Regions from separate parts of the Parasutterella muris genome, predicted to be linked through region 2. Evidence: predicted binding sites of a transcription regulator. Region 2 holds the regulator's gene; each other region holds the start of a gene.

Region 1 (6,520 bases), on a different contig from region 2:
CACCGTCGCATAGGTCGCTTTGTTTTCCGCTTCCAAGATAAGAGAAGACTTGATCGCGCCCGCCTGATACTTGAGGCCTGCGCCCCAGTAATGACGATCATGAGACCATCTGTTGGTATCGCCTGAGATACCGTTGCTGTACATCAGACCGAGTGTCCATCCGGCTATGTTCGGAGACATATAGATGACGGCGTTGTTCACGCGCAGGAAGTTATTCATGCAGTTGTCCCAGCCGATCAGGCCGTAGCCGTTCATGAAAGCATAACCGGTCTGCATGTCATAGCTTCCAAGGCCGGAACCCAGCGTTGCTGCACGACCCATCGCTAAACGTCCGAGCTTTTCATTCTGAATCCAAAGCACGGATTCTCGTCCGAAGGCATTTGCTCCGTACGTATTGTTGGCAATAGAGCCGTCATCGGGATGGAACCCCGCTTCCAGGTTAAAACCAACGCTGGTGCCGGAGCCTAATTCTTCTACGCCTTTAATGCCCCAGCGGGAACCGAGGTCAAACGCGTCTTTAAGCTGCACGGTTGTATCAGCGTGCTTAGGCTTCATAACCATGGCGCCTTCTTCAATAATTCCGTAAAGCGTTACGCTGGAAGCGGCGCTAACTGTGCCTGCCGCGAGAAGAATCGGCAAAGCTAAAAGTTTTTTCATGATGAGAGTTCTCCATGAGATGTTGAGGCTCGCGCAACGTACAATGGATACTGGGAGCAGTCGCGTGCGCGTAGCTCTCTGCGTTGTGTGTAAAAAAAGCTGATTTCAGCCGCGTTAGCCCTGCGCTGATTTCAGCGGCGACGCTCCCTCTTTTAATCAGAATCCGAGAGCGGCCTTCTTCTCATGAGAAATGGCGAGTCGAGTCCGTGTGTGTTCGGCCAGATGTCTCTTGATGTTCTTCATTTTTATAGCCTTAGGTGTGGGATGAAATTTAAGCTTTAATTCCATTCTCTTGAAATTTCGTCTTTCCACCGCCAGCATTTCTGAAAAGAAATTTTCAGTTTCTACAAAATAATTGATAATCAAATAGATATTAGATAAAACCACTTTGTTTCTAAGACATCTTTAAATTGAGTCTCGGATTTTTTCGTCTAAATTGCGCCCCTCGGAAATCGGTCAAGGCATCTGGCATGCCCTTAAAAATCATTGTCTTAGTGGTTTTATCTATATTTATTGAAATTTTGAGACAAATAGGGATTCTTTATAAAATGTGAAGACCTTGCAGTTTTTGAAAACCATCCGGCATCTCTTCGACACCATGCGAAACTTAGAAAACCTTCAGGCTTGGGAAGCCTTTCTGCATACGGCAAAATCGGGCAATATTTCGCAGACAGCGCTTTTAATGGACTTGGATATCGCAAAAGTTTCACGTTTAATTTCCGGCTTGGAAAAAGAACTCGGCTACGCCCTGCTTCAAAAAAACTGCCGTCCCTTTAAACCCACACGCAAGGGCGCACAGCTCGTCAGTGTCGCAACACCGCTCGTGCGCGGATTTCGACAGATGATCGAATTTTCAGAAGGTACCGCTCAAAAGCAGCTCTTCCGAATTTCTTCCCCGATTGAAATCGCGCAGGAGTTTTACAGCGAAAAACTGCTCGCCTACTCGCGCACGCACCCAAGCGTACAGTTTGAAATCATTCCGGAGCACTCTGCCAACGCACTGCTGCGGGGCGAAGCGGATCTTGCCGTAGTCAATCAGTGGCCGACCGACACTACAAATCTCATCATTCGACCCTTTATGCAGACCGCAACGCCGGTACTTTGCACACCGGAATACATCCGCCGTTTTGGGCTGCCGAAATCTCCTTCGGATCTGGTGAGACACACAGGACTTCTTCTTAAAACTGCAAACCGACACAACACGCAGTTTCTGTACAAAGGAGGAGAAGAATCCGGAATCCTGAAATGGAAAACGCTCTTTCTGAGTCACGATCAGCTGACACTGAAGCGTCTTTTACTGAACCATCAGGGAATTACCGTTGATTTGTATTTCGGACACGTTCTGGAAGAAATCAAACGCGGCGATATTGTTCCGATTCTGCCCGGCTGGGAGCGTGAGCCCTGGGTAATGGCAATGGTCACAAGGCAGGATCAGGAACTTCAGAATGCGGAGCTCAAAAATTTCGCGCTGTGGTGGAATAAAAGCGAAGCCTCATCCGCGCTTGAGAGAGTTTTTAACGGCAGAAAAATTATCGATGAAGCCGTCCGACGAATGACGGATGAATTATTGACTTAAAAACAGAAACGACTCCGATTAAGGAGTCGCCTGAACGTTTAACGCTTACTGTTCGTCACCGAACCACTTCTTATAAATGCGGCCGAACTCGCCGTTCTTCTTCAATTCGACAAGCGCACCGTTGATTTGCTTCAGAAGCTCTGCATTGCCTTTGGGAACTGCGATTCCATATTCTTCAGCCTGCATCTTCGGTCCGACCAGTCTGCCGCGGTTTCCGCCCTGAGCGACGTAATAGGCGACAACCGGGAAGTCCTGAATCACGGCGTCAACACCGCCGTTCTGGAATTCCAGGAAAGTTTCCGCGGCGTTCGCAAAAGTGACGACCTTGGCGTTGGGGACCTGTTCGGCGCGGAACATGCCGGTTGTGCCGATCTGAGCGCCAATCTTCTTTCCTTCCAGATCTTTAATCGACTTTGTTGTTGTGTCTGTCGTCGGAACCATGATAATCAGACCGGAGGTGTAGTACGGGTCTGAGAAGTCAACGAATTTTTTACGTTTTTCATTGATTGTCATACCCGCGATCACCGCGTCGACAATGCCTGTGCGCAGCGCGGGAACCGTGGCGTCAAAACCCATGTTTTGAATCACAACTTTATAGCCGAGCTGCTTGCCGATCGCACGGATCAAATCCATGTCAAAACCGGTAAATTCTTTGCCGTCTTCAGCCAGGAATTCAAACGGTGCAAAGCTTGAATCGGTACCGACAAGAAGCACACCGTCTTCAAGTGTCGGCGACTTTGCCTGTACCGCAGAGAAGGATAAAAGCAGCGCCGCAGAAACACAGGCAAGTAAATTTCTTCTAAACATCTAAATCTCCGAATTTGTGGTTAGGTTTTTCCCGATTAAAAATGAGGGCATAAATAAAGTGTAGAAAAAAAAATTAAAAAAAACTCTTTTTCCTCCAACGAATTACTTCATACAAACGGATGAAATCCGAGGCGCCCAAGGCACCCCGGATTTCCACGCCTCAGTTACTCAACCCGCTCTCCGTGAAGGCTAAGGTCAAGACCGATGCGTTCCTCTTCGAGAGAAACTCGAATTCCAATCAGCTTGTCAACGATCTTCAGCAGAACATAAGTTACGATCGCCGCATAAACCATCGTCGCGATAACGCTTTCTGCCTGAATCCAGACCTGCTCAAGCATCGGACGCATGGCCTCTCCGGTAATGCTTTCCGTGGCAAACACTCCGGTGAGAATCGCACCTACAATTCCGCCCACGCCATGCACACCGAAAGCGTCTAATGAGTCATCATAGCCAAGCTTAAATTTGAGCCAGGTTGCACCGAAATAGCACACGAAACCTCCGCAGATGCCGATTAAGAGAGCTGCTATCGGTTCTACAAAGCCTGAGGCCGGAGTAATCGCCACGAGCCCGGCGATTGCACCCGAAATCGCGCCAAGAACGGTGAAGCGGCGATTCTGGACATACTCACAGGCCATCCAAGTAAGCGCCGCAGCCGCCGCGGCAATCTGAGAAACCACAATCGCCATTACCGCTCTTTCATCCGCAGCCAAACCGCTTCCGCCATTAAAGCCGAACCAGCCGATCCAGAGGAAGCAGGCGCCGACTAATGCAATGATGAGGTTGTGCGGCGCCATCGCCTCCCGTCCGTAACCAACACGCTTGCCAAGAACAATACAGGCGACCAGACCCGCGACGCCGGCATTAATATGAACAACCGTGCCGCCCGCATAATCAAGTGCTCCCGCCAAAGCAAGCCAGCCGTCCGGTCCCCATACCCAATGACAGACCGGCACATAGCAAAAGAGCGACCAAAGAACCATGAACAGAAACAGCGCGGAGAATTTCATTCGTTCGGCAAAGGCGCCGCACATCAGCGCAGGCGTCAGAATCGCAAATGTCATCTGAAAAATCATGAACAGCATTTCGGGAATGGAGCCGTGCATCGTTTTAATGCCGATTCCTTTCAGAAATACCTGATCTAAACCGCCGATAAAGAAACTTCCTTCTGTAAATGCAAGTGAGTAACCGGACACATACCAAACAATGGTGCATGCGCAGCAAATCGCAAAACTCTGCATCGCGACCGAAAGTACATTCTTTTTACGGACCATGCCGGCGTAAAAGAGTGCAATGCCCGGGATTGTCATAAATAGCACCAGCGTGGTCGCAACCAGCATCCAGGACACATCCGCGGCATTCATCGCTGTTTCTTCTGCCATTACCGCGGGGCTTGAAAGAAGCATTAGAGAGAAAATCAAGCATTTCATATCGCAGCCTCCCCGGTTTCACTTGTACGGATTCTGATGATTTCTTCAAGCGGCAGAACAAATATTTTTCCGTCGCCGATTTTTCCTGTGTAGGCGGCTTTGGAAATCGCCTCCGAGGCAAGATCCAAAAGGTTATCCGGCACTGCGGCCATAATCTGCATCTTCGGCAGAAAATCCACCACATATTCGGCGCCCCGATACAGTTCCGTGTGTCCTTTCTGACGGCCGAATCCTTTGACCTCCGAGACGGTCATACCGGTAATACCGATATCGGTCAGCGCTTCGCGCACCTCGTCGAGTTTGAACGGCTTAATCACCGCAATGATGAGTTTCATAATTTCTCCTGATGGTTATAGTTTCCCGTAAGGGCTTAACCACTGACATGCATAAACCGTGCCAACTCAGGAAAGACTGAAAATCAGGAGCTTTTTTCTTTCTTAGAAATATTTCTCAACAAATCACACTGAAAAGACGCACCTTCCTGGCGCTCAATGCCGTAAAAAGACCGATCTCAACGTTTTTTTCTCTTCCTTTATGAACCTATTTGGAGCATACTAAGGATAGGGATCTGCCCCGCAGTTCCTAGCCGGAATTGCTTATCTTGTAGGTCCTGCGCAATCAAGCATATTGAGGAGACCGAAAATGAAAATTACCTGCCACATGATCATGTCCGCCGACGGACGTCTCTTATCTAAATATTGGAGCCCCCTTTATAACGACGCTTGTGGCGTCGGCGATGTTTACGAAGCGACCGCTGCCAAGATGCCCGCTGACGGATGGATCGTAGGCCGCAACACGATGGCCGAATATGGTGAGGATCTGATCGAAGAACGCGAACCGATGGAAGGTCCGAAGACCATGCACACCATGACTTTCGTCGGCAAACGCGAAGGCCGCCCGCTCGCAGTCGTTTTTGACGTTCAGGGGCGCCTCCATTACAAATCCCCGACCCTTCCGAGCGGCGAACATATCGTCGCGATTTTGGGCAGCCATGTCACACGCGCTTATCAGAAAGAACTTGAAGACGTAGGCGTCTCTTACATCATGCGCACGCCCGGCACTAAGAAAGAAGAAACCGAAAGTGCTTTAAAACATCTTGAATCCGACTTCAATGCCAAGCATCTCCTCCTTGAAGGCGGCGCCCTTACCTGCGGTACATTCATCGGTATGGGCCTTGTAGACGAACTGAGCCTGATTATTTATCCGGGACTCGACGGAAACAGCGCTCATCCTTCTGTTATCGAATGCCGTACCGAAGAGCCGTCTCCCCTCAAAAACAATCGCCTCGAGCTGATTGATTGTGAAACCGTAGGTTCTGGTTTTGTGTGGCTACGCTATAAGATACACCGCTAAAGCGCGAACTTAACGCTAAAGCCTCCGAAACGGAGGCTTTCCTCTTGTCATGTGGATAAGACCTTGCGGCCGAATCAATTTCGGCCGTTTCTTTTATCCACTTAACCTTCTGAAAGGACCGTCCCTACGCGCGGCTGCCCTGCACCACCAGATATTTAGGATCTAATGCGCCGTTCAGATAATTAATCACGTTGTCAGCGGCCGCAAAATTCATTTCACGCATATTCTCCACGGTCGATGAGGCTGTATGCGGCGTCAGAACCGCAGTCGGACAGTCAATGAGCGGAGAATCCGTACAGGGCTCCTTCGGATAAACATCCACCGCGCAGGAAGATAAATGTCCGGACTTGAGCGAATCAGCCAGGGCGTGTTCATCCACAACCGGACCTCGGGCGATATTGATCAGGCAGGCGCCTTTTTTCATCTTCGCGATTTTCTTCGCATCAAAAAAGTGATACGTTTCATCCGTCAGCGGAACACAGGCCGCGACATAGTCACTTTGTGCAAGCAGCTCGTCGAGCTCAGCATACTCAGCTCCGTAGGTCGGCTCCTGCGGATTGGGATGGCGACAGTAATAAAGCACCTTCATGCCGAAAGGAACCGCGCGTTTAGCGGTTTCAGTACCGATTCCGCCGAACCCGACCAGACCAAGCGTATGGTTTTTTGCACCGGGCTCGAGCTTGCTCTTCCACTGATGCGC
Region 2 (6,520 bases):
CGTCGAAGAATGGATGCACGGCAAGGGCGACAAACTGACGTACAACGAAAAAACCAATGAACTCACTCTGACCAACAATGCTCAGGTCTCGCGCTCGGAAAACGGCGTCATGAAAGACGAAAGCAGAGGAACTGTCATTACCTACAACATGACTACATCCACCGCTGACGTTGTCGGCAGTAAGAATCGCGGCTCAGCCGGCAGAGTATCCACTGTGATTGCGCCGCGCGACAGCAATTTCGACGCGTCTAAACCGATCGAACTTCAGCCGAGCAAAGGAATTAAGAGATGAGCGAGAAACACAGTCTGGACGGAGCAAATGTCCTTGAAGCGCTCAACCTAAAGAAAATCTACGGACAGCGAACGGTTGTCAAAGACGTCTCTCTGCGGCTGCACAGCGGCGAAGTCGTGGGACTGCTCGGACCGAACGGAGCCGGCAAAACAACTACGTTCTATATGATTGTCGGACTGGTCGCATCCAACGGCGGCCAAATCCTTCTGAACGGCGAGTCGATTCAGCACCTTCCGATTTATAAACGCGCGCGTATCGGCATTACGTATCTGCCGCAGGAAAACAGTGTATTTCGTACGCTCACGGTCGAAGAAAATATTCAGGCGATCCTGGAGCTTCAAACTAATCCGGACGGCTCTGCGCTCTCAAAGAAACAAATTAAGGAAGAACTGGACAACCTGCTCAACGAGCTTCAGATCACGCATATCCGAAACAATCTGGCTCCGACCGTCTCTGGCGGAGAAAGACGCCGTACGGAAATTGCCCGAGCGCTCGCCGCAAGACCGAGATTTATTCTTCTCGATGAGCCGTTCGCCGGCGTAGACCCGATCGCAGTTATCGAAATCCAGCGCATCGTTCACTACTTAAAAGAACGCGGCATCGGCGTCCTCATTACCGACCATAACGTACGCGAAACACTCGGCATCTGCGACCACGCCTATATCATCAGCGACGGAAGCGTACTAGCCAGCGGAAAACCTGAGGCAATCGTGGAAAATCCGCTCGTGCGCAACGCATACCTCGGCGATAATTTCTCTATGTAGGAGCTATGGCTCAGACGCTTTCACTGCAGCAGTCTCAGCGCATGGCGCTTACGCCGGAACTGAGACATGCCATATCCATCCTTCAGCTTTCAACTGCTGAGCTGACACAGCTCATTAACGAAGCAATTGATCAAAACCCCCTGCTTGAAGTCTCCGATACGAGTGAAGAGGCTGCCGACAGTTTCGACTCGGATCAGCAGCTGCGCTGGGAAGGCACCGCCTCCGATCAGGAACCCTGGGAGCGAAAAGAACATCCGGAAAGTCTGGCTGAGCATTTACTGCGGCAAGTCGGCTGTCTTTCTCTCTCGGATAAAGAAAAAAGTCTTCTTGCCTGGCTTATCGGCTCATTGGACGACAACGGTTTCCTTTCCGCGCCTATTGAACGGCTCGCAGAGGAGGCAAAGATGCCGGCCGAAATCAGGCTCTCCGATTGGAAGGCCGCTTTGAAACTGCTGCAGAGTTTCGAGCCCTCCGGAATTGGTGCCCGCGACTACAAAGAATCTCTGCTAATCCAGCTGAATCATCGCAGATTGTCAATGCAGTCTGATCCGGTAATCTGCGCGCTGGCCTCTCAAATCGTCCAAGAGCATTTGGAGCTGCTCGCGAAACGAAGTTTCGATAAAATTCGCCCGCTCCTCGGATGCGCATCCAAGGAGCTGGAAGAGGCTGTTCGCCTGATTGCCGCTCTAACACCGCATCCTGCCTCAGAATTTTCAACGGATTCTATTAACTATGTCACTCCGGAAATTCTTGTTCGCAAGACAGGCGAAGGCTGGTGCGCCGAACTGATCGAGGCTTCGCTGCCGAAAGTCAGGCTTAACCGAATTTATGCTGAGGCCGTCACCGACAGCTGTCATGACCAGCTGTGGAAAGACAGACTCCATGAAGCATCCGAGCTGATCAAAAACATCGAACATAGGCGTATCACACTGCTTCGCGTCACTCAGGCGCTCGTGCGGCGGCAATCCGATTTTTTTGAATCCGGACCGCTCTGCATGCGCCCTTTGGTCCTTCGCCAAATTGCAGACGAACTTGAGCTGCACGAGTCAACCGTCTCCAGAGTCGTTTCAGGAAAATACCTGCAGTGCGCAAGAGGCGTCTTTGAGCTGAAATATTTCTTCTCTTCGCAAATCGGTGACTCCAATGAAGCGGTTTCATCAATCGCAGTCAAAAACGAAATTGCAAGACTTATCGCCTCTGAAAATCCTTCTAAACCACTCTCAGACGCGAAAATCACCGAGCTTCTCTCTGAGCGAGGGTTCTCCGCCGCACGGAGAACGGTCGCTAAATATCGCGATGCACTTGGAATCGCACCGGCTTCTCAGCGTAAAAAAATTCGCTGATTCACGTTTACAATAACTGATTGATCAAATCGAGTGACGCATTATGAATGCACTGTGCCTGCTTCTAAAGCCCGAAAATATTCTGCTTGGTATTTCACCGAGCAGTAAGAAACGTGTATTCGAACAAGCCGCTCAAGCTCTGTCGCTGATTTACCGACTGGATCGCAAGGAGGTGTTCGACGCACTCATCGCGCGGGAAAAGCTTGGCTCTACTTATCTCGGCTACGGAATTTCTCTGCCGCACTGCCGCCTTCCAAACCTAAGTCAGCCATGCGCCCTTTTCATCCGGCTGCACGGGCAGCTCGAACCCGCCCGCGCCGGAGAAGAACCGACGCACAGTCTGTTCTTTCTCTTGGCTCCGGAAGAAGCCTGCAGCGAACATCTTGAACTTCTGGCCGGCGCCGCGGAAATTTTTTCCGACGAATCCATCCGAACAAAATTATCTCAGGCCAACACTTCGGAAAAATTTTGCGAAGCTCTGAATAAATGGTGCGCTGAGAAGTACGAATCGGATAAACGTGAGAGTTAGATTTTTATGGCAACTTATCAGCAGCTCTTCACCCTCTGCAAGCGCAAGTTTGATTTCAACTGGCTCTACGGCCAGTCTCATGCGGGAGATTCGATTGAGCTCTCGCCCAACGCTGTTAACTATCCGACACTCGCAGTCGGATTCCTAAACATTATTCACCCAGATCGACTACACATTCTCGGACCGGCTGAAATCGCATTCTTTGATCAAATCGGCTCAGAATCCCGAAAGAGCTTGATCGCGAAACTTGCCTCAGACAAATCTCTCGGCTTTGTCCTCTGCGCTAACCTTAGCCTGCAGCCGGATATGGTGCAGGCGCTGATAGAACACGATCTGGTTGTTTTCAGCACTTCGGAAACGCCGGAGCGGGTCCTGACACTCGTAAGACAATACATTGTTCGCCTGCTTGCGCCAAGCTGTTCAATGCACGGCGTTTTTATGGATGTATTCGGCATGGGCATTCTCCTCTCCGGTCAAAGCGGCATCGGCAAAAGCGAGCTTGGCTTGGAATTAGTCACACGAGGACACGGTCTGGTCGCAGACGATGTGGTCGATTTCATTCAAAGAGCGCCTGATTGGGTCGAGGGATCGGCGCCCGCGTTACTTGCGAACCTCCTGGAGGTCCGTGGAATCGGTCTGCTCGACATTAAAACAATCTTCGGAGAAACTGCGGTACGCCGCAAAATGCGGCTTAACCTTGTGGCTGAACTCAAGCAGTTTGATCAGGGCGAACTCATGGAAAGACTGCCCGAGACAGAACTGTTCACCGAAGTGCTCGGACAGCCGATCAGAAAAATGATCATTCCAGTCGGCGGCGGACGAAACCTTGCCGTGCTGGTCGAAGCCGCCGTTCGAAGCGCGATCCTTCAGCTGCGGGGAATCAACACAATTGAGGAATTCTTCCAGCGGCAGCGCAAACTTATGATGGCCGAGGACGGCTTGTAAAAACGGGGACTTGAAATGCAGTTAATCTTGGTGACCGGCCTGTCCGGAAGCGGTAAATCAATCGCGCTGAAGCAGCTTGAAGATCTGGGCTACTACTGTATCGACAATCTGCCCGGTAAATATGTCGTGCCTGTCACAAAGCATCTTCATTCCGTCCGAAGAGAGCATCTTGCCGTTTCACTGGATGCACGCAGCGATGTTTCACTCTCCGAGCTCAGCCGCGATCTTGAAGATCTGGTCGCTTCCGGTGTGCATTTAAGGATACTGTGCCTGACAGCTTCAACAGATGCGCTTGTCCAAAGATATTCCGAGACCAGGCGTCAGCACCCTCTAAGCCAAGCCGACTCAGATTCTCCCGAAACGCTGGTTGAAGCGATTGAAAGAGAAAGGAAACTGCTCGAGCCGATCATGGATGACGCGCATATCATTGACACCACAGGAATGCTCCCCAACACACTGAAGCATTGGGTGCGCAGCTTCGTCAACGCCAAAAAAGGCGCCATCCTCCTCACTTTCGAATCATTCGGGTTCAAAAAAGGACTGCCGATCGCCAGTGACTTGGTCTTCGACGTTCGCTGCCTTCCTAACCCCTATTGGGTTGAAGAGCTTCGGCCGCTAAACGGAAAAGATCAGCCGGTTATCGATTTCCTCAGCAAGGAACCTCTCGTTCGAAGCATGTTCGAAGACATCCGTGGTTTTGTGGAAAAGTGGCTTCCCCACTACGAAGCACAGAATCGGCACTACCTTACGGTCTCAATCGGCTGTACGGGCGGACAGCACCGCTCCGTCTATATTTGCGAGCAGCTCGGAAAATATTTCTCCGAGCGCTGTGAGGGCGTCATTACGCGCCACCGCACGCTCGACGCCGCAAAATAATTTTTCCTGCCTAAGCAAGAAATTCCAGTAAGAACGTCTTTAAAGGCGTCGCAACAGCTGCGTTTGTCAGCTCTTCCAATGTGAACCATCGACCTTCGGGGGGAGACGAGAGCGGAACCGTACTGAGCGAAATCATCAGTTTCAGGTGCGTCAGCCGATGCGTGATGAATCCGCATTCGCGGGCGTCTGAAGGCAAAACCTGCGCCTCAGGAAGGACCCAAAGATTTTTCCAGTACCGACTTTCTCTCTTGATTAGAAGAACTTTTCCGTCCCTGACGTAGATCAGCATATGGATCGGTTCTTCCGGCACAGGAGCGCGTTTCTTTTTGGGCGGATAGCTTTCCTGAAGTCCTTCGGCACATGCTCGGCACATTTTCTGAAGAGGACAAACTTCACAGCGCGGTCTGTTTCTGACGCAAACAGTCGCGCCCAAATCCATCATTGCCTGTGCATAGGCTCTTCCCTCTTCCTTAGGCTGGATCTCTTCGGCTGCAAGCCACAGCTTCTTATCGAGTGCTGATGCACTGAGCCCGTCACCAATAAGCAGCAGACGGGATAAAACCCGTTTGACATTACCGTCTAATATCGGAGACGGAATGTCCGTACATGCGCTGCGTATCGCTCCCGCTGTTGAACGGCCGATACCTGAAAGTGTCACAAGATCCGATATCTCTGTCGGGAAAACTCCGTTGTATCGCTCTGCGACCTCCTGTGCGCAGCGATGCAGATTCTCCGCCCGACTGTAATAACCGAGCCCTGCCCAAAGCTGAAATACTTCCTCCCGGTCGGCTTTAGCAAGCGCTTTAACTGTCGGGAACCGCGACATAAATTTCAAATAGTAAGGAATAACAGTCTTTACCTGAGTCTGCTGAAGCATGATTTCAGCAACCCAGCGCGGATAAGGTTCAGTGGTTTGCTGCCAGGGCAAATCATGTCGGCCGAATTGCTTCTGCCACTCAATAATCGCTCGTGCGGGATCGCTCTTTTTCATTCAAATCAAAAAAAATTAGCCGCCTCAATGAAACATCGGGCGGCTGAATAAAATTAAAAAATGATTAGGCCGACTGCTTTCTGTCTTCCATAATGAGGTTGAGCAGAATTGCGGCAAGGGTCGCTGTACCGATGCCTCCAAGTTCAAAACCGCCAATCTTCAGAGAGAAATCGCCTGCGCCGATAATCAGTGTAACCGCAGTCACGATTAAGTTCTTGCTGCTGGCAAGATCAATTTTGTTTTCAATCATGATGCGCACACCGGCAGCGGCAATAAATCCGAATACCACCACAGAAACCGCTCCGAGAAGCGGACCTGGGATAGTTTGAATGACCGCACCAAACTTCGGCGAGAAGCTCAGCAGAATCGCAAACAGACCGGCTACGGGGAAAATCAAGGTAGAGTAGACGCGGGTAGCCGCCATCACGCCAATGTTTTCTCCGTATGTGGTCACGCCGGGGCCGCCGCCGAAACCAGCGATGATAGTCGCTAACCCGTCACCGAAGAATGATCGTCCGATATAGGGATCCAGATTTCTATGCGTCATGACATTGACCGCTTTGATGTGTCCTAAGTTCTCTGCGATCAAAATAACAACCACCGGAACAATGAGGATCATCGCTTCAGGCTGGAAAACTGGAGCGGAGAAATGCGGAAAGCCAAACCAGCTGGCGTCATAAAGCGGCTGAAAATCAATCGGCTTGCCCAGACCCATTAAGTTCGTAAGGATCCAGTAGAAGATATACGCGATCACAATACCGACAAGAATCAGGAGCTTTT
Region 3 (6,520 bases), on a different contig from region 2:
GATCCTTGAGAAGTTTCGCGCTCTGGCCAAGATAAAACTGAACGGTGGTATTGGCGTAAAGAATCCGCGCGTTTTCATCGCAAACAATTAGACCGAGCCGAAGCAGATCAAAACTTTCAAAATCCAATTTATCTAAGCTCATCTCAACCTCGCTCGGTCTTCGTTTTGTCCGTCTTCACGACGGAGAGACCCTATTACAGGGAGTAATACATATCGTATTCTTCAGGTGTAACAGCCATCTGAACACGAGTGACTTCCTGACGCTTCATATCGATGTAAGCGGCAATCATGTCCTCGCTAAACACTCCGCCGGCAGTAAGGAAAGCGTGATCATCAGCAAGCGCGTCAAGCGCCTGTTCCAAAGAAGAGCAGACGGTCGGGATCTTCGCGTTTTCTTCAGGCGGAAGATCATAAAGATTCTTGTCTGCGGCTTCGCCCGGATGGATCTTGTTCTGGATACCGTCGATACCGGCCATCAGCAGAGCGGCAAAGGCAAGATAGGGGTTAGCCATCGGATCCGGGAAGCGAACTTCAACGCGGCGGGCCTTTTCGCTGGCCACATACGGGATACGCAAAGAGGCGGAACGGTTGCGTGCGGAATAAGCGAGCTTAACCGGAGCTTCAAAACCCGGAACCAAACGACGATAGCTGTTGGTGGTCGGATTGGTAATCGCGTTCAGAGCCCGGGCATGTTTGATCACGCCGCCGATGTAATAAAGGGCGAGATCAGAGAGACCTGCATAACCGTTGCCTGCGAAGAGGTTCTTGCCGTCCTTCCAAATGGACTGATGAACATGCATGCCGGAGCCGTTATCGCCAACGACGGGTTTGGGCATGAAGGTTGCTGTCATACCGTAGGCGGCTGCGACGTTCCAAACGGTGTACTTGAGAATCTGAGTCCAGTCGGCTCTTTCGGTAAGTGTGCTGAACAGAGTACCGATTTCGCACTGACCGCATCCGCCGACTTCATGGTGGTGGACCTCAACGGGAACACCCTGCTGTTCAAGAAGCAGGCACATACTGGCGCGGACACTGTTTAAAGAATCCACCGGAGCAACCGGGAAATAGCCGCCTTTGACTCTGGGACGATGGCCGCCGTTTGCGCCGTCCATTGAGTCGGCATTCGACCAGAAGCCCTCATCGGACTCGATCTTGAAGAAGCTGCGGTTCATATCACAGCCCCAGCTGACGCCGTTGAAAATAAAGAATTCGGGTTCGGGGCCGAAGAACGCGGTATCGCCGATGCCGGTGCTCTTCAGATAGGCTTCAGCGCGATTGGCGATGCTGCGCGGGTCTCTGTCATAGCCTTTGCCGGTCGCAGGTTCGACAACACTGCAGGTCAGGATCAGGGTTTCCTGCCCTTCGTCGGCAAAAGGATCCATGCGTGCGCTTGAGGGCTGCGGCATCAGCAGCATGTCGCTCGCTTCGATGCCCTTCCAGCCGGTAATGGAAGAGCCGTCAAAAGCATGGCCTTCCTCAAATTTGTCTTCATCAAAAGCGGACACCGGAACGGAAACGTGCTGCTCTTTGCCTATAAAATCTGTAAATCGAAGGTCAACGAACTTAACGTCGTTTTCTGTCAGCATCTGCATGACATCTTCTATGGACTTAGCCATGATATCTCCTTTAGATCGGTAGAACTAAGAATAAATTGGTTTTCACCGGTGAATAAGCAAGAAGCGTGCCAAAAAAGACGCGCTAAAAATCACGCCCGCTCCCCTGCGTCTATTCCTGTTTTTGGAAAATCTCCACCATAATGCACTTTTTTGGTGCTTTATGCGGATTTTTCTGCACTTTTTTGATGCGCGCTTATTTAGTGCATCACAAAAAAGCTTCCAGCACCTCATTCAGATACCGCCACCCTTTTTCGGTACAGCAAATACGCTTTTTAGGATCTTCAACAAGTCCGTCCTTTTCAAGGACTCGCCAAACGGGCTCGACTTCAGACCAGCTGACAAACGCCCGCTGCTCCCAATAATCTCTCGGCACCCCATCCCGAAGTCTGAGTACGTTCAGCATGAATTCAAACGGAATCGCCTCAGAAGGAACTTTTTCAGTATGCGAGACAAATGATTCTCCGCGGTTCTGACAGAGGAGCCAGCGCGCCGGATCCCTGTAGTTATAAAAGCGATGAATCTCTTTATCGTGGCTGTACTTGCCGTGCGCTCCCGGACCGACCGCAAGATAGTCTCCGAAACCCCAGTAATTCAGGTTATGCCGGCACCGATGACCGCTTTTGGCATATGCGGATACCTCGTAATGCTCAAGCGCGAGATCGGTCGTGTACTGCGCGATAAGTTCGGTCATATCCTCGAGTGTGTCTTCATTAGGAATTCCTTCGGGCGGATATTTAGCAAAATAAGTATTCGGCTCCAGAGTCAGCTGGTAATAGGACAGATGCGGCGGATCAATCTGCGCGATAAAGGCCAGTTCCTGTTTGAGATCTTCCAAGCTTTGATTCGGCAGACCGAACATCAGGTCGAGATTAAAGTTGTCAAAAATTTCGCGCACTCCGAGCGCCGCTTCCTTGGCTTCCCGAGCATTGTGCACGCGGCCGAGCGAGCGAAGCTTTTGATCTTCAAAGCTCTGCACGCCAAGAGAAAGCCGATTGACGCCGGCTGATTTAAAGTCTTTGAATTTAGCGAGTTCAAATGTTCCCGGATTGGATTCAAGCGTAATCTCCGCGCCGCTCACCAGTCCGAAGGTCTCATCAGCGCAGGCCAGAATTTTCTCCAGAGACTCTGCCAACATCAGAGAGGGCGTGCCGCCTCCGAAGAAGACAGTTTCCAGAGGTCTGTCTGCAGCAAACTGCACTTGTTCGCGCATGGAACGACAGATCGCCTCGGTGTAGCGCTGCTCCGATATTTCGCCTTTGACCCCGTGTGAATTAAAGTCACAGTACGGACATTTTTTCAGGCACCAGGGCCAATGGATGTACAGAGAAAGAGGAATCGGCTTCAAAACTTCCAACCCCAGCGGCGCTGCAGAAGCTCGCTCATCCTGCGCATCGCTTTGCCGCGATGGCTCACCGTGTTCTTTTCCTCAGCGCTCATCTCGGCAGCTCGTCTGCCGTCAGGACCCACGATGAAATAAGGATCATATCCAAAGCCGCCCTCGCCTTTGGGCTCTTCAGCGATCTCTCCTTCCCAGAAATCAATCGCGATCAGCGGTTCCGGATCATCCGCAGAACGTACCGCGCAGAGCACGCATACGTAGTGCGCGCTTCGATCAGTGTGTCCCTTGAGCGCGTTCACGAGTTTGGCGTTGTTTGCCGCATCATTCGAAGGCTCTCCCGCATATCGCGCGCTGTAAACACCCGGCATGCCGCCTAATGCGTCCGCACAGATACCGGAATCATCCGCGATCGCAGGCAGACCGCTGTGCTTTGCGGCGTGGCGTGCCTTGGCGAGCGCGTTCTCCATAAATGTGCAGAAGGGTTCTTCCGCAGCCGGGATGCCTAGCGATCCCTGGGCGATCACTTCGGCACCCATCGGAGCAAGCAGCTCCTGCATTTCTTTCATTTTTTTCTTGTTATTGCTTGCAAGTACGATCTTTCTATTCATTGGCGGCTTTTCCTTCTTCAATAGCGCTTCTCTGGTATTCAAAAAGCTGAGAGAGACCGTTCTCGGCCAGATCGAGCAGCTGATTCAGCTCCTGACGGGTAAAGACTCGACCTTCGGCGGTCCCCTGCAGTTCTACAAATCCGCCCTGGTTTGTCATGACGACATTCATATCCGTTCCGCAGTGAGAATCCTCGATATAGTCAAGGTCGCAGACCGGAGTACCGTTGTAGATGCCCACGGAGAGCGCCGCCACCTGAGCGGAAAGCGGATTTTCTTCAAAGCGCCCCTCTTTCTGCAGTTTTGCGACAGCGAGCGCTAGCGCGACATAGGCGCCGGTGATAGAGGCGCATCTTGTTCCTCCGTCAGCCTGGATCACATCACAGTCGATTTTCAGCGTCATGGGGCCGAGTTTTGAGAGATCAACCGCCGCCCTCAGAGAGCGGCCGATGAGTCTCTGAATCTCCTGAGTTCTGCCGCTCTGTTTTCCTTTAGCGGCCTCGCGGTCGTTTCTCGTGCCGGTCGCTCTCGGCAGCATGCCGTACTCAGCGGTAACCCACCCTTTTCCGCTTTCGGCCATCCAGGACGGAATGCGAAAATCCGCGCTTGCCGTGCAGATGACTTTCGTATCCCCCATCTCGATCAGACAGGATCCTTCCGCGTATTTATTACAGTTTGGCGTGATTCGAACGGAACGGAGTTCGGATGGGTTCCTTCCGCTCGGTCTCAGCTGAAGCTCTTCGGTCATTGTTTTCTCCGGATAATGTATCGCGTGCAAACGCCGCTTATCTGCTGCGGACATTATAGGCCTCGCGCGTCATCGACTGACGGCTCCCTAAAGCTGGTACAAAAGGTCCTTTAACCGCTCCGCGAGATTACAATGCATACCTAATGTTAGGAAGCGACTTTTTTCAGCGCTTCCGTTTGGGAGAATTTCATGGGTACAGTTTCCAGCATGACAGGATACGGAAACGTCAAGATTCAGACCGAACTTGGCGAATTAAATATTGATGTCCGCTCTGTCAATTCACGTTTTTTAGATTTCAGCTTCAGATGCCTGGAAGAGTTTCGGCCGTTTGAGCCTAAAATTCGCGAATTAGTCGCCTCGACCGTCGCCAGAGGCAAAGTTGAAGTTCGCTTTAATCTTACGGCTTCCTCCGCGATCAGCGCTTCTCATATCAACGAACAGGCGCTTTCTAAACTTCTTTCCATGCAGGAGCAGGTACTTGCGCTGGCGCCTAACGCGGCCAAATTATCCGTAACGGCCATTCTGCAGTTTGAAGGAATTCTGGAAACTCCCGAAACGGATAAAGAAAAATTTGAAGAATCGATTTTGGCCGGTGTTCGCGACTGTCTGCAGCTCTTTAAGGAGAGCCGCCTGCGCGAAGGCGAAGCCCTGAAGAACGTTCTTTTGAAGTACTGCGGACAGATCGACGCGCTGGTCGATGAGCTTGAACCGAAAATTCCTCTGATTCTTCACACCATGAAAGAGAAGCTTGTCGAGCGGCTTGATGAGGCGCTCACGCAAACACTTTCGGAAAACAGCCAGATCTCCAAAGAGGAAATCAACGACCGCATTCGTCAGGAGGTGACGCTTTACGGCATCAAGATTGACGTTAATGAAGAGATGGAGCGGCTTCGCACCCATGTGCGCGAAGTTCGCCGTGTTTTAGACAAAGGCGGCGCAGTCGGACGCAGACTCGACTTTTTAATGCAGGAATTAAATCGTGAGGCCAACACGCTTGGAAGCAAAGCCGCTTCTATTGATATGACGCAGACCTCCGTCAATCTGAAACTGGTGATTGAATCGATGCGTGAGCAAATTCAGAATTTGGAATAACGCTCAATTCATTCCAAAAAATCAGCGGCCTCGTTGGGCCGCTGATTTTTTATTTAAGCAAAACGCCTTTGATTAGTTCTTGCTGCGGTCGATATGACGATGAGCAGAGATGAAGGGCATCATGCCGCGCAGGCGAGCGCCGACGACTTCAATCGGATGAGCCGCAGTCTGAGCACGGATAGAACGAAGCATCGGAGCGCCGACCTTGTTTTCAAGGAGGAATTCCTTAGCGTAGGAACCGTTCTGAATGTTCTTCAGAGCCTGACGCATAGCGGCGCGGGCTTCATCGGCAACAACACGCGGGCCGGTGACATAGCCGCCGAATTCAGCGTTATTGGAAATCGAGTAGTTCATGTCGGCAAGACCGCCTTCATAAATCAGATCAACGATCAGCTTCATTTCATGGCAGCATTCGAAGTAAGCCATTTCGGGAGCGTAGCCGGCTTCAACCAAAGTTTCAAAGCCCATCTTGATGAGTTCAGCGATACCGCCGCAGAGAACGCACTGTTCGCCGAAGAGGTCGGTTTCGGTCTCTTCTTTGAATGTGGTTTCGATGATGCCTGCTTTGCCGGCGCCGTTGGCGGCAGCGTAAGACATGGCGACTTCGCGGGCCTTGCCGGATTTATCCTGATAAACAGCAATCAGCTGAGGAACGCCGGATCCTTCGGTGTATGTACGGCGAACTGTGTGTCCCGGAGCTTTCGGAGCAACCATCCAAACGTCAAGATCGTCTCTCGGAGTGACCTGACCGTAATGGATGTTAAAGCCGTGAGCGAAAGCCAGAGCAGCGCCTTCCTTCAGGTTCGGTTCAACCTGTTTTTTGTAGACATCGGCGATAAATTCGTCCGGAAGAAGGATCATGACGACATCGGCGTCTTTTGTTGCATCTTCGATGCTTGCAACTTTCAGGCCGGCAGCCTGAGCTTTCTTCCAGGAAGCGCCGTTCGGACGAACGCCGACGACAACATCAACGCCGGAATCGTGAAGATTCAGAGCGTGGGCGTGGCCCTGAGAGCCGTAGCCGATGATTGCGACTTTCTTGCCTTTGATAAGAGAAAGATCTGCGTCTTTATCGTAATAAACTTTCATTTTTTTCCTCTTTAATAAGTGACTTAATCCT

What was found. Region 2 encodes sigma-54, which starts transcription at its own class of promoters, with help from an activator protein. Its sites were predicted from a motif close to TGGCANGNAANCTGCTTT; they were not measured.
Region 1: NFR90_RS09630 (P-II family nitrogen regulator) is a predicted target of sigma-54. The motif match lies at 4,849-4,866, and genes of this name have one in related genera.
Region 3: glnA (type I glutamate--ammonia ligase) is a predicted target of sigma-54. The motif match lies at 1,670-1,687, and genes of this name have one in related genera.

The regions. Positions count from the first base shown of each region.
Region 1 covers NZ_CALPCV010000028.1:11,317-17,836, reverse strand. The annotation lists gene NFR90_RS09650 (porin) at 1-657, opposite strand, end outside; gene NFR90_RS09645 (LysR family transcriptional regulator) at 1,256-2,233, shown strand; gene NFR90_RS09640 (basic amino acid ABC transporter substrate-binding protein) at 2,279-3,040, opposite strand; gene NFR90_RS09635 (ammonium transporter) at 3,205-4,467, opposite strand; gene NFR90_RS09630 (P-II family nitrogen regulator) at 4,464-4,802, opposite strand; gene NFR90_RS09625 (dihydrofolate reductase family protein) at 5,110-5,820, shown strand; gene NFR90_RS09620 (NAD(P)-dependent oxidoreductase) at 5,945-6,520, opposite strand, start outside.
Region 2 covers NZ_CALPCV010000001.1:99,639-106,158, reverse strand. The annotation lists gene lptA (lipopolysaccharide transport periplasmic protein LptA) at 1-292, shown strand, start outside; gene lptB (LPS export ABC transporter ATP-binding protein) at 289-1,056, shown strand; gene rpoN (RNA polymerase factor sigma-54) at 1,062-2,399, shown strand; gene NFR90_RS00520 (PTS sugar transporter subunit IIA) at 2,443-2,928, shown strand; gene hprK (HPr(Ser) kinase/phosphatase) at 2,935-3,873, shown strand; gene rapZ (RNase adapter RapZ) at 3,889-4,749, shown strand; gene mutY (A/G-specific adenine glycosylase) at 4,760-5,740, opposite strand; gene NFR90_RS00500 (solute carrier family 23 protein) at 5,805-6,520, opposite strand, start outside.
Region 3 covers NZ_CALPCV010000011.1:48,695-55,214, reverse strand. The annotation lists gene glnL (nitrogen regulation protein NR(II)) at 1-142, opposite strand, end outside; gene glnA (type I glutamate--ammonia ligase) at 195-1,616, opposite strand; gene hemW (radical SAM family heme chaperone HemW) at 1,822-2,961, opposite strand; gene rdgB (RdgB/HAM1 family non-canonical purine NTP pyrophosphatase) at 2,958-3,563, opposite strand; gene rph (ribonuclease PH) at 3,556-4,308, opposite strand; gene NFR90_RS05640 (YicC/YloC family endoribonuclease) at 4,498-5,400, shown strand; gene ilvC (ketol-acid reductoisomerase) at 5,473-6,489, opposite strand.